Regions from separate parts of the Streptomyces sp. NPDC001407 genome, predicted to be linked through region 2. Evidence: riboswitches for the same ligand, from Rfam matches in the RefSeq annotation. Region 2 holds a riboswitch; each other region holds the start of a gene.
The links. Region 2 has a riboswitch for thiamine pyrophosphate ahead of thiC (phosphomethylpyrimidine synthase ThiC). Riboswitches for the same ligand answer to the same signal wherever they lie in the genome.
Positions count from the first base shown of each region.

Region 1: it holds a riboswitch for thiamine pyrophosphate, as region 2 does, so the genes downstream of both, ACFY1P_RS32625 (thiamine ABC transporter substrate binding subunit) here and thiC (phosphomethylpyrimidine synthase ThiC) in region 2, are expected to answer to the same signal.
Region 3: it holds a riboswitch for thiamine pyrophosphate, as region 2 does, so the genes downstream of both, thiO (glycine oxidase ThiO) here and thiC (phosphomethylpyrimidine synthase ThiC) in region 2, are expected to answer to the same signal.

Region 1 is NZ_JBIAWF010000036.1:28,195-32,586, reverse strand. It holds gene ACFY1P_RS32635 (phosphatidate cytidylyltransferase) at 1-230, shown strand, start outside; gene rlmN (23S rRNA (adenine(2503)-C(2))-methyltransferase RlmN) at 319-1,425, shown strand; TPP riboswitch at 1,495-1,599, shown strand; gene ACFY1P_RS32625 (thiamine ABC transporter substrate binding subunit) at 1,595-2,680, shown strand; gene ACFY1P_RS32620 (ABC transporter permease) at 2,770-4,380, shown strand; gene ACFY1P_RS32615 (ABC transporter ATP-binding protein) at 4,381-4,392, shown strand, end outside.
Region 2 is NZ_JBIAWF010000010.1:65,877-70,268, forward strand. It holds gene ACFY1P_RS15860 (hypothetical protein) at 1-168, shown strand, start outside; gene thiC (phosphomethylpyrimidine synthase ThiC) at 244-2,001, opposite strand; TPP riboswitch at 1,995-2,134, opposite strand; gene ACFY1P_RS15870 (YibE/F family protein) at 2,188-3,570, shown strand; gene ACFY1P_RS15875 (hypothetical protein) at 3,589-3,789, shown strand; gene ACFY1P_RS15880 (SPFH domain-containing protein) at 3,934-4,392, shown strand, end outside.
Region 3 is NZ_JBIAWF010000006.1:175,247-179,638, forward strand. It holds gene ACFY1P_RS11780 (thiazole synthase) at 1-710, opposite strand, end outside; gene thiS (sulfur carrier protein ThiS) at 720-959, opposite strand; gene thiO (glycine oxidase ThiO) at 956-2,134, opposite strand; TPP riboswitch at 2,132-2,243, opposite strand; gene ACFY1P_RS11795 (NAD(P)/FAD-dependent oxidoreductase) at 2,409-3,644, shown strand; gene ACFY1P_RS11800 (Rv2175c family DNA-binding protein) at 3,772-4,137, shown strand; gene thiE (thiamine phosphate synthase) at 4,239-4,392, shown strand, end outside.

The sequences.
Region 1 (4,392 bases), on a different contig from region 2:
TCCTGATCGACGACGGCAAGTGGTGGCAGGGCCTGCTGCTCGGCCTCGCCGTCGCGGTCAGCGCCACGCTGGGCGACCTCGGCGAGTCCATGATCAAGCGCGACCTGGGGATCAAGGACATGGGTGCCCTGCTGCCCGGCCACGGCGGGATCATGGACCGGCTGGACTCCCTGCTGCCGACCGCCCCGGTGGTGTGGCTGCTGATGGTGGTCTTCGTCGGCAGCGCATAGGGCTCCGGCCTGCGCTTTCCTCGGTGAGGGGCTCGTTGTCCACAGGACGGCGGGCCCCTCTCCGCACGTCTGCGACACTGGTAGGACCATGCCTGCACCTGGAGAACTCACTTTCGTCGCGCCGCGCGGGGCCAAGCAGCCCCCGCGGCACCTTGCCGATCTCTCGCCCGCCGAGCGCCGCGAGGCGGTTGCCGCGATCGGCGAGAAGCCGTTCCGTGCGAAGCAGCTGTCGCAGCACTATTTCGCCCGGTACGCACACGACCCCGCGGCATGGACCGACATCCCCGCCGCCTCCCGCGAGAAGCTCGCGGCCGAGCTGCTGCCCGAGCTGATGAGTGTCGTCCGGCACATCTCGTGCGACGACGACACCACCCGCAAGACCCTCTGGCGGCTGCACGACGGCAAGCTGGTGGAGTCGGTGCTGATGCGCTACCCCGACCGGGTCACCATGTGCATCAGCTCCCAGGCCGGCTGCGGGATGAACTGCCCGTTCTGCGCCACCGGCCAGGCCGGCCTCGACCGCAATCTGTCGGCCGCCGAGATCGTGCACCAGATCGTGGACGGCATGCGCGCGCTGCGCGACGGCGAGGTGCCCGGCGGGCCCGCGCGCCTGTCCAACATCGTCTTCATGGGCATGGGCGAGCCGCTCGCCAACTACAAGCGGGTCGTCGGCGCCATCCGCCGGCTCACCGACCCCGAGCCCGACGGCCTCGGCCTCTCCCAGCGCGGCATCACCGTCTCCACCGTCGGTCTGGTCCCCGCGATGCACCGCTTCGCCGACGAGGGCTTCAAGTGCCGCCTCGCGGTCTCGCTGCACGCGCCCGACGACGAGCTGCGCGACACCCTGGTGCCGGTCAACACCCGCTGGAAGGTCCGCGAGGTCCTCGACGCCGCCTGGGAGTACGCGGAGAAGTCAGGCCGCCGCATCTCCATCGAGTACGCCCTGATCCGTGACATCAACGACCAGGCGTGGCGCGGTGACCTGCTCGGCCGGCTCCTCAAGGGCAAGCGTGTGCACGTCAACCTCATCCCGCTCAACCCCACCCCGGGGTCGAAGTGGACGGCCTCCCGGCCGGAGGACGAGCGGGCGTTCGTCCAGGCGATCGCCGCGCACGGCGTGCCGGTGACCGTCCGCGACACCCGTGGCCAGGAGATCGACGGCGCCTGCGGACAGCTGGCGGCGGCCGAGCGCTGAGCGCGGCCCCGAAGCGGCACTGATACGGTGCCATCGCGCCTCCGCGCGCACGAACGAACGCACAAATGAACACTCCGACAGGGGAGCGCGAGAGCGCTGAGAGTGCGGCACGGGCCGCAGACCCTCGGACCTGATCCGGGTCATACCGGCGTAGGGAGTCAATCGCACCATGAACACCAACCTCCGGCGTGCCCTCGGCGCGGCGGCCGCCGTCGCGCTCGGCCTGCCCGCGCTGGCCGCCTGTGGCTCGGGCGGCTCCGACAAGGCCGACGGCGGCAAGACCGTCACCCTCGTCTCGCACGACTCGTTCCAGATCTCGGACAGTGTGCTCAAGGACTTCGAGAAGCAGAGCGGCTACACCGTCAAGACGGTCAAGAGCGGTGACGCCGGAGCGGCGGTCAACCAGGCGATCCTGTCCGCCAGGCACCCGCAGGGCGACGTCTTCTTCGGCGTCGACAACACCCTCCTGTCGCGTGCCCTGGACAAGAACCTCTTCACGCCGTACGAGGCCAAGGGCCTGGACCGCGTCCCCAAGGACCTCCAGCTCGACGCCGCGCAGCACCGGGTCACGCCGATCGACACCGGTGACATCTGCGTCAACTACGACCGCGCGTATTTCGACGGCCACAAGCTGGCCCCGCCGCAGTCCTTCGACGACCTGATCAAGCCGGAGTACAAGGACCTCCTCGTCACGGAGAACTCCGCGACGTCCTCGCCCGGCCTCGCCTTCCAGCTCGGCAGCATCGCCAGGTACGGCGACGCCGGCTGGCAGGACTACTGGAAGAAGCTCAAGGCCAACGGCGTCGAGGTGGTCGACGGCTGGGAGCAGGCGTACAACCAGCGCTTCTCCGGCTCCGCCGCGGGGCGGAAGGCCAAGGGCGACAAGCCGCTGGTCGTCTCCTATGCCTCCAGCCCGCCCGCCGAGGTGATGGACGTGAAGCCGGAGCCGAAGGAGGCCCCGACCGGCGTCGCGACCGGCACGTGCTTCCGGCAGATCGAATTCGCCGGGCTGCTGTCCGGCGCGAAGAACACCGAGGGCGGCAAGGCGCTGATCGACTTCCTGCTGGGCAAGAAGTTCCAGGAGGACATGCCGCTGACCATGTTCGTCAAGCCCGCCGCCCAGGACGCCGCGCTACCGGAGCTGTTCACCAAATACGGCGCGAAGGTCACCGACCCCGCGACGCTCGCCCCCGAGAAGATCGCCAAGAACCGCGAGCAGTGGGTCAAGGCATGGTCCTCGATCGTCCTGAAGTAGACGTCACGGCAAGGCCGCCCAAGGCCCCCCGGACCGCCTCCGGGCGGCCCGGGAGGTCCCTCCGGCCGACGGTGGTGCGGCTCGGCCTGATGGCCGTGCCGCTCGCCTTCTTCGGGGTCTTCTTCGCCTATCCCGTCACCGCGATCGTCTCCCGCGGGCTCAAGGACGGCGGGCACTGGCAGTTCGGCCGCATCGGCGAGGTCGTCACCGATCCCGCGACCGGCCACGTCCTGTGGTTCACCACCTGGCAGGCCCTCGCCTCCACCGCGCTGACCCTCGCACTCGCGCTCCCCGGCGCGTACGTCTTCGCGCGTTTCGACTTCCCCGGCAAGCAGCTGCTGCGGGCCGTGGTCACCGTCCCCTTCGTCCTGCCGACCGTCGTCGTCGGCTCGGCGTTCCTGGCGCTGCTGGGGCGCGGCGGGCTGCTGGACGAGCTGTGGGGCGTGCGCCTGGACACCACCGTGTGGGCGATCCTCCTCGCCCACGTCTTCTTCAACTACGCCGTGGTCGTACGGACCGTGGGCGGCCTCTGGGCGCAGCTCGACCCGCGCCAGGAAGAGGCCGCGCGGGTCCTGGGAGCCGGGCGCTTCGCCGCCTGGCGGCGGGTGACACTGCCCGCGCTGGCGCCCGCCGTGGCCGCCGCCGCGCTGATGGTCTTCCTCTTCACCTTCACCTCCTTCGGCGTCGTGCAGATCCTGGGCGGCCCGCGCTACTCCACGCTGGAAGTGGAGATCTATCAGCAGACCGCGCAGCTGCTGGACCTGCCGACCGCGGCCGTGCTCACCCTCGTGCAGTTCGTCGCGGTGGCCGTGCTGCTCGTGGTGCACGGCCGGACCGTACGCCGCAGGGAGTCCGCCCTGAGGCTCGTCGACGCCGCGCGGACCGCCCGCAGGCCGCGAGGTGCGGCGCAGTGGGCGCTGCTCGGCTCAGTGCTCGCGGTGATCGCGCTGCTGGTGCTGGTGCCGCTCGTCCTCACCCTGCGCTCCTTCGACGGGCCCGACGGCTACGGACTCGCCTTCTACCGCGCCCTCGCCTCGGCGGGCGACAACGGCGGCACGTTCGTCGTCGCCCCGCTGGAGGCCATCGGCAATTCGCTGTCGTACGCGCTGGCGGCCACCGGCATCGCGGTGGTCGTGGGCGGCCTGGCGGCCGCCGCGCTCACCCGACGGGCGGGGAAGCTCGTCCGCGGCTTCGACGCGCTGCTGATGCTGCCGCTCGGCACCTCCGCCGTGACCGTCGGCTTCGGCTTCCTGATCACCCTGGACGAGCCGCCGCTGGACCTGCGCACGTCGTGGATCCTGGTGCCGCTCGCACAGGCCCTGGTGGGCGTGCCGTTCGTCGTGCGGACCATGCTGCCCGTGCTGCGCGCGGTGGACGCCCGGCTGCGCGAGGCCGCCGCCGTGCTCGGCGCCTCACCGCTGCGCGCCTGGCGCGAGGTCGACCTGCCGCTGGTGGGCCGCGCCCTGGCGGTCGCGGCCGGCTTCGCGTTCGCCGTGTCACTGGGCGAGTTCGGCGCGACCGTCTTCATCGCCCGGCCCGACAACCCGACGCTGCCCGTGGCCGTGGCCCGTCTGCTGGGCCGGCCCGGGGAGCTCAACTACGGCCAGGCGATGGCCCTCAGCACGATCCTGATGCTGGTGTGCGCGGCGGCGCTGCTGGTTCTGGAGCGCGTACGCACCGACCGTTCGGGAGAGTTCTAGATGTCCCTGCTG
Region 2 (4,392 bases):
TACGTCCCGAGGCAGCACGAGAACCACAGCCGCACCCCGACCCTTGGGTACTCGCGCCCCGGCTTCACCAGCCCCGACAGCGAGTCCTCCCCGCACGTCCGCCCGCGCTACACCAGCCCCGACTTCACCAGCCCGGACTACGGCGGCCCGGACAACCGTCCGGGCTGACCGCCGGCCCGCGGCACGGCACACGCGAGAGGCCCCGACACCGGCCGGGGCCTCTCGGACCGTGCGGCTGAACTCCTAGTCGGCGATCGGCAGATAGACGCGGTTGCCCGCCGCCGCGAACTCCTTGGACTTCTCCGCCATCCCCGCCTCGGGATCGACGGCGAGCTCCCCGCCGTGCTCACGGCGGATGTCCTGCGAGATCTTCATCGAGCAGAACTTGGGCCCGCACATCGAGCAGAAGTGCGCCGTCTTCGCGGGCTCCGCCGGCAGCGTCTCGTCGTGGAAGGCACGTGCCGTGTCCGGGTCGAGCGCCAGGTTGAACTGGTCCTCCCAGCGGAACTCGAAGCGGGCGTCGGACAGCGCGTCGTCCCACTCCTGCGCGCCCGGGTGCCCCTTGGCGAGGTCCGCCGCGTGCGCCGCGATCTTGTACGTGATCACACCGGTCTTGACGTCGTCGCGGTCCGGCAGGCCCAGGTGCTCCTTGGGCGTGACGTAGCAGAGCATCGCCGTGCCCCACCAGGCGATCATCGCCGCGCCGATGCCCGAGGTGATGTGGTCGTACGCGGGCGCGACGTCGGTCGTCAGCGGGCCGAGCGTGTAGAACGGCGCCTCCTCGCAGATCTCCTGCTGGAGGTCGATGTTCTCCTTGATCTTGTGCATCGGGACATGCCCCGGGCCCTCGATCATCGTCTGTACGTTGTGCCGCTTGGCGATCGTGTTGAGCTCGCCCAGCGTCCTCAACTCGGCGAACTGCGCCTCGTCGTTGGCGTCCGCGATCGAACCGGGGCGCAGGCCGTCGCCGAGGGAGTACGTCACGTCGTACGAGGCGAGGATCTCGCAGAGCTCCTCGAAGTTCTCGTAGAGGAACGACTCCTTGTGGTGCGCCAGGCACCAGGCGGCCATGATCGAGCCGCCGCGCGAGACGATGCCGGTCTTGCGGCGCGCCGTCAGCGGGACGTAGCGCAGCAGCACGCCCGCGTGGACGGTCATGTAGTCCACGCCCTGCTCGGCCTGCTCGATGACCGTGTCCTTGTAGATCTCCCAGGTGAGCTCTTCGGCCTTGCCGTCGACCTTCTCCAGGGCCTGGTAGAGCGGCACGGTGCCGATCGGCACGGGGGAGTTGCGCAGCACCCACTCGCGGGTGGTGTGGATGTTGCGGCCGGTCGAGAGGTCCATGACCGTGTCGGCGCCCCAGCGGGTCGCCCAGGTCATCTTCTCGACCTCCTCCTCGATCGAGGAGGTGACGGCGGAATTGCCGATGTTGGCGTTCACCTTGACCAGGAACTTCTTGCCGATGATCATCGGCTCGATCTCCGGGTGGTTCACATTGGCGGGGAGCACGGCCCGGCCGGCCGCGATCTCCTCGCGGACGGTCTCCGGGGAGACGTTCTCCCGGAGGGCCACGTACTCCATCTCCTCGGTGATCTCACCGCGCCGGGCGTACGCGAGCTGGGTCACCGCGGCGCCGGACCGGCCCCGGCGGGGCTGGCGCGGGCGGCCGGGGAAGACCGCGTCGAGGTTCTTCAGCCCCCCGCGCGGAGAGGTGTGCTTGAGGCCGTCGTCCTCGGGGCGCATCGGGCGCCCCGCGTACTCCTCGGTGTCACCGCGGCCGATGATCCAGCTCTCCCGCAGCGGCTGGAGGCCACGGCGGACGTCCGTCTCGACGGCCGGGTCGGTGTACGGGCCGGAGGTGTCGTACAGCCGTACGTCCTGCCCGTTGGTGAGATGCACCCGCCGCACCGGAACCCTGAGGTCCGGCCGCGAGCCGGTCACGTAGTCCTTGTGCCAGCCGATCGGACCGGTTTCGGACGTGCGTGCATCCTGCGAGGTCATGAGACCAGAACTCCCTACGCCGGCATTACCCGGTAACAGGTTCGGCGGTCGACGCAGCGATTCCCGTACGTGCCAGCCGTACGGAGGTCAGCGCCCTCTCAGCCCGGTGCTCCGAGCTCCCGCGATTGCAAAGGTGCCACCACGCTAGCGCTTCCCCCGTACGGAGGACCAGAGGGGGTTGCGATGATGCGTGACGTGACCCCCACGGAACCGCAGTCCCCCACCGACCTCCCCCGCCCCCTGCCTCACGGCCATCACTCCCATGCCTCCTCACATGGTCATTCCCACGGCCACTCGCACAGCCACGGCCCGCCCACGCCCGTCTCCGCGCACCTGCGCAAGGTGATCGCGGCCGTGCTCATCCCCTTCGCCGTCGCGGTGCTCGCGGGGCTGATCGTGATGTGGCCGGGCGGGGCGCCGCCCCACAAGCACTCCGGGCTCGGTCTCGACCAGCAGACGCGGTCGGGGCGAGTGGTGAAGATCGAGGAGATCGACTGCTCCAAGGCGGGCGCCACACCGCAGCAGCAGTCCCCGCAGCCGGGCGGCGGACCGCCCGCGGCGCAGGGGCCGTGCGAGAAGTCGGAGATCGAGGTGACCTCGGGCCCGGACAAGGGCCGCACTTTCACCGAGCTCGTGCAGCCGAGCGCCTCGCGGCACTACACGGTGGGCCAGGGAGTCGTCCTGGCGTACGCGCCGAAGGCGCCCAAGAACCTCCAGTACGCGGTCACCGACGTGGACCGGACGCTGCCCATGGCGCTGCTCGCCGGGCTGTTCGCGCTGGCCGTCGTGGTGGTCGGCCGGCTGCGCGGGGTCTTCGCGCTGGTCGCCCTGGTGGTCAGCTTCGGGGTGCTGACGCTGTTCATCCTCCCCGCGATCCTGCACGGTTCGGACCCGTTGCTGGTGGCTGTGGTCGGCGGCAGCGCGATCATGCTGATCGCGCTCTACATGTGTCATGGCCTCAACGCGCGGACGTCCGTGGCGGTCGTCGGCACGCTCACCTCCCTGATGCTCATCGGGCTGCTCGGCGCGCTGTTCACGCAGTGGGCGCACCTGACGGGTGACACCGACGACCAGACCGGCCTGGTGCACGGCCTCTACCCCGAGATCGAGATCCGCGGCCTGCTGCTCGCCGGGATCATCATCGGCTCCCTGGGCGTGCTCGACGACGTCACGGTGACGCAGACGTCGGCGGTGTGGGAGCTGAAGGAGGCGGATCCGAGCGCGAGTTGGCGCAAGCTCTACGGCTCGGGGATGCGCATCGGGCGCGACCACATCGCGTCGGTGGTCAACACCCTGGTGATGGCGTACGCGGGCGCGTCGCTGCCGCTGATGCTGCTGTTCTCGATCGCGGACAGCGGGATCGGGCGGGTCGCGACGAGCGAGATCGTCGCGGAGGAGATCGTGCGCACGCTGGTCGGCAGCATCGGGTTGGTGGCCTCGGTGCCGGTGACGACCGCGCTGGCGGCGCTCGTTGTCAGTGCCGACCGGCACAATACGAAGACGCGGGCGAAGAGCGGTCCGAGGGCGCGGGGGGCGTCCCGGGGCGGGAGGCGCCGCCGGGCGAAGTGATCGCGGGAGGGGGAGCCGGTGATCGGTGAGCAGGGCAGGGTGACGGGGACGGTCGGCCCGGGGCTGGTCGGCGAGGTGATCGTGCGGGTCAGGGGCGGTGCGGAGGCGTTCCTGGCGTACGCGGTGGAGGCGGGCGAGCGCCTGGAGCGGGGCACGGTGGTGGTGATCGTGGAGTATCAGCCGCCGCGCACGGTCTATGTGGCGGCCGCGTACGGCTGATCCGCCGGGGGTGCGCGGGGTTCGCGGGGTGCCAGGCGTCAAGAAAACGCCAAGACTCCCGGGCCTCTTCACCACCGGCCTGCGCGGGCGCACACTTTCGATCACAGGCTCCGCACCCAGGAGCCGTCAAAGGGGGGATGAGCGATGCTCATCGGCATCGTGGCGGGGGCCGTCGTCGTCGGCATGGCCGTCGTGATCGGGCTGTTCAAGCTGATGTGGCGGGTGGCGGAGCCCAATGAGGCGCTGGTCATCTCCGGTTCCAAGCACCGCACCGAGGGTCTGGAAGAAGGCATGGGCTTCCGGATCGTCACCGGGCGGGGCACGCTCGTTCTGCCCGGCGTGCAGGTGGTGCGGAAGCTGTCGCTGGATCTCAACGAGGCCGAGCTGAACGTGGATTGCGTCACCCAGCAGGGCATCCCGCTCAAGGTGCACGGCGTGGTGATATTCAAGGTGGGCGACGACTTCGTGTCGATCGCGAACGCCGCCCGCCGCTTCCTCGACCAGCAGAAGCACATGGGCGACCGGGTGCACAACGTCTTCGCGGGTCACCTGCGCTCGATCGTCGGCGGGTTGACGGTCGAGGACATGATCCGCGACCGCGAG
Region 3 (4,392 bases), on a different contig from region 2:
CCCGCTCGGAAAGCCAGGCGGCCTCCCTCGACCGCGTGGCGCATCGCCTCCGCCATCAGGGCCGGGTCCTGCGCGCGGGTGACCGCCGAGGCGAGCATCACCGCCGAGCAGCCGAGCTCCATCGCGATCGCCGCGTCCGACGCCGTGCCCGCGCCCGCGTCAAGGATCACCGGCACCCCCGCCCGCTCGGTGATCAGCTGGAAGTTGTGCGGGTTGCGGATGCCGAGGCCGGAGCCGATGGGCGAGCCCAGCGGCATGATCGCGGCGCACCCGGCGTCCTCCAGGCGGCGGGCGAGCACCGGGTCGTCGTTGGTGTAGGGCAGCACCGTGAAGCCGTCGTCCACCAGGATCTCCGCCGCTTCCAGCAGCTCGACCGGGTCGGGCAGCAGCGTGCGCTCGTCGGCGATCACTTCGAGCTTGACCCAGTCGGTGCCGAGCGCCTCCCGGGCCAGGCGGGCGGTGAGCACGGCCTCCCCGGCGGTGTAGCAGCCCGCCGTGTTCGGCAGGACCCGGATGTCGTGCCGGGCGAGCAGCGACAGCACCGAGCCCCGTACGTTCGTGTCCAGCCGCCGCATGGCCACCGTGGTGAGCTCGGTGCCGGAGGCGAGCAGCGCGCGCTCCAGGACGTCGAGGCTGGGCGCGCCGCCGGTGCCCATGATCAGGCGGGACGTGAAGGCGGTGCCCGCGACGGTGAGCAGATCGTCTGCCATCTGGGCTGATCAGCCTCCCTGCACTGCGGTGAGGACCTCGACGCGGTCGCCCTCGCCGAGCGTGGTGCCGGGCCACTGGCCGCGCGGTACGACGGCCTCGTTGACGGCCGCCGCGACCCCGCTGTGCGCCGTGGTCAGCGAGGCCACGAGGCCGTCGAGGGTCAGGCCCCGGGGCACCGAGCGGCTCTCGCCGTTGAGGCTGATGCCGACGTGGGCCTCGGGGCTGTCGGTGGGGTCCATGGGGTTCATACGGGCAGCTCCTGGAGCGCGTTCGAGAAGCGGAGGGGAGAGAACGGGCGGGCCTCGTCCGGCAGCCGTCCGGTGGTCAGCGCCTCGGCCATCACGTCGCCGGTCAGCGGGGTGAGGAGCACGCCGTTGCGGTAGTGGCCGGTGGCGGCGAGCAGGCCGGGCAGGGCCGTGGGGCCCAGCAGCGGGGCGTTGTCGGGCGAGCCGGGGCGCAGCCCGGCGCGCGTCTCCACCAGGGGCAGCTCGGTGATGCCGGGCACCAGCTCATGGGCGTCGCGCAGCAGTTCGTAGACGCCGCCCGCGGTGACGGTCGTGTCCCAGCCCAGCTCCTCGGTGGTCGCGCCGACGACCAGCTCGCCGTTCTCACGCGGCACGAGATAGACGTGGCCGCCGCGCACCACCGCCCGCACGGTCCGCGACAGGAAGGGCGCGTACGCGTCGGGCACGCGCAGCCGCAGGATCTGGCCCTTGACCGGGCGCACCGGCGGCAGGACGTGCTCGGGGACGCCGGCGAGGGTGCCGCTGCGGCTGCCCGCGGCGAGCACGGTCCGGCCGGCGCCGACGCGGGTGCCGTCGGCGAGTTCGGCGCCGGTGGCCCGGTCACCGGAGAGCAGCAGCCGTACGGCCTCCGCGCGGTGGAAGGCGACCCCCGCCCGTTCGCAGGCCGTCAGCAGGGCCCCGGCGAGCCGCCGGGGGTCGGTCTGGTGGTCGCCGTCCACCCGCACGCCTCCGCGCACGCCCGGCGCGAGCATCGGCTCCAGCCGGCGGCACTCACGCCCCGACAGCCACTGGGCGTCCAGACCGCACCGCTCCTGGAGGGCGTGCAGCTCCCGCAGATGGGCCCGGTCGTCGGCGTCGAGGGCGACGGCGAGGGTCCCGCAGGCGCGGTAGCCGGTGTCCTGGCCGCTCGCCTCCTCCAGCTCCGCCGTGAACTGCGGATAGCGCCGCGCGGACGCCAGATTGAGCGCGAGCAGCTCCTGCTCGCCGTAGTGCAGCTCGGTCACCGCGGCCAGCATCCCGGCCGCCACCCCGGCCGCGCCGCCGCCCGGCGCGGGATCCGCGACGGCGGTGCGCAGGCCGCGCTGCGCGGCACGCCACGCCGTGACCAGACCGATGACACCGCCGCCGACCACGAGGACGTCGTACGTCCCCGGTGACGCTGTTGAAGACGCGTGCATGGGCGTCCAGCCCCTCCCTTCGCCGGCATGACCCGGATCAGGTTCGTACGGTCGGAGGCCGCCAGCCTCCCTCTCAGCCCGGTCCGTCCGGGCTCCCGCGAGTGCTTGTACAGCGGCCACCCTAGTACGCGCCGCGAACCGTCCGGAAGGCCGGACGGGGGCGGCCGGAGGGGCGTGCGCGGCACCGGGGCGCGCCAAACACCGTGACGTTGTGTCAGAGGTCTCGCTACGCGGTGCTCCGGTCGGGACGGGCCGCCGCCCTACAGTTGACCGGGTGAGCGAGCACCGGAACGAACCGCAGACCACCAGTGACCGGCGGGCCGTCATCGTGGGGGCCGGAATGGCCGGGGTGCAGACCGCCGTCGCCCTGCGTGAGCAGGGCTGGACCGGCGCGATCACCCTGCTGGGCGCCGAGCCCCACCAGCCGTACGACAGGCCGCCGCTGTCCAAGGCCGTGCTGCTGGGCAAGGCCGAGGGCTCCGCCTTCGAGGTGGACTTCGCCTCCCTCGGCATAGACCTCGAACTCGGCCGGGAGGTCACCCGGCTGCGGGCCGGCGAGCGCCTGGTGGACACTTCCGCGGGGCCCGTTCCGTACGACGTGCTGGTCATCGCCACCGGCGCCCGGCCCGTCGAACTGCCCGGCAGCGCGGGTGTCCCGGGCGTGCACCTGCTGCGCACCCTGGACGACGCGGAGCGGCTGCGCCCGGTGCTCGCCGGGCAGCGCGACGTGGTGGCGGTCGGCGCCGGGTGGATCGGCGCCGAGTTCGCCACCGCCGCGCGCGAGGCGGGCTGCCGGGTGACCGTCGTCGAGGCCGCGGACCGCCCCCTGGCCGGTGCCCTGCCGGCCGAGGTCGCCGCCCACATGACCGCCTGGTACGCCGACAGCGGCGCCCGCCTGCTCACCGGCGCGCGCGTGGCCGCCGTGGAACCCGGCGCCGTGGTGCTGGCCGACGGCACCCGGCTGCCCGCGGACGCCGTACTCGTCGGCATCGGCGCCCGCCCGGCGACGGAGTGGCTGGCGGGCTCGGGCGTCGAGCTGGCCGCCGACGGCTCCGTGGTCACCGACGACCGGCTGCGCACCTCCGTGCCCGGCGTCTACGCGGTCGGCGACTGCGCGTCCTTCCCGTCCGCCCGCTACGGCGAGCGGCTCCTGGTCCACCACTGGGACAACGCCCTCCAGGGCCCGCGCACGGTCGCCGGGAACATCGTGCACGGCACGGCCGAGGGGCCCATCTACGACCCGGTGCCGTATTTCTGGTCCGAGCAGTTCGGGAGGTTCGTGCAGTACGCGGGCCACCACGTCGAGGGCGACGAGCTCATCTGGCGCGGCGACCCGGCGGGCGCCGCCTGGACGGTGTGCTGGGTGCGCGGCGAGGTCCTCGTCGCCCTCCTGGCCGTCGGCCGCCCGCGCGACCTGGCCCAGGGCCGCAAGCTCATCGAGCGCGGCGCGGCCATCGACCGGGCACGGGCGGCGAACGCCTCGGTCCAGCTGAAGGCGGCGGCGGTGTGAGCGCCCGCTGAGGGCTCCGGGGGAGGCCGCCTCCCCCGGGCGTCTCCCGGGCCCCGCGCGACGCGCCGCCGACAAGGTCGGGTCAACCTGGCTACCGACTGTCAGTCCCAGATGGCAGGCTTGTCCCGTGACCGAGATTGACGCAAAGATCGATGCTCTCGTCCCCGCCTGGCTCAACCTCCCCGACATCGCGGAAATGCTCGATGTCGAGGTGACGCGCGTCCGGCAGCTGGTCAAGGAGGGCCAGCTGATCGCGGTGCGCCGTGGCGAGAACCGAGTGCTCCAGGTGCCCGCCGAGTTCATCGGCGAGGGCAAGGTGATCAAGGGCCTCGCCGGCACCTTGACGCTGCTGAGGGACGACGGCTTCAGCGACGAGGAAATGCTGGAGTGGCTCTTCACTCCGGACCCGACCCTGCCCGGCACCCCGGCGCAGGCCCTGCGCGAGAATCGTGGCACGGAGGTGAAGCGCCGCGCCCAGGCGCTCGCCGTCTGACCCGTCCGCAGGCGCTGTAGAAGCGTAAGAGAGAACCGTCCGGTGTGCGGGCGGGGCCCCGGGCCCCGCCCGCACACCGCCGACCCGGGGGGATCCACCCGATGTCCGTCACCGCGCGCGAGCGGCTCGCCGACGCCCGGCTGTATCTGTGCACCGATGCCCGCAAGCGCCAGGGAGACCTGCCGGAATTCCTGGACGCGGTCCTCGCCGCCGGGGTGGACGTCGTGCAGCTGCGCGACAAGGGCATGGAGGCGG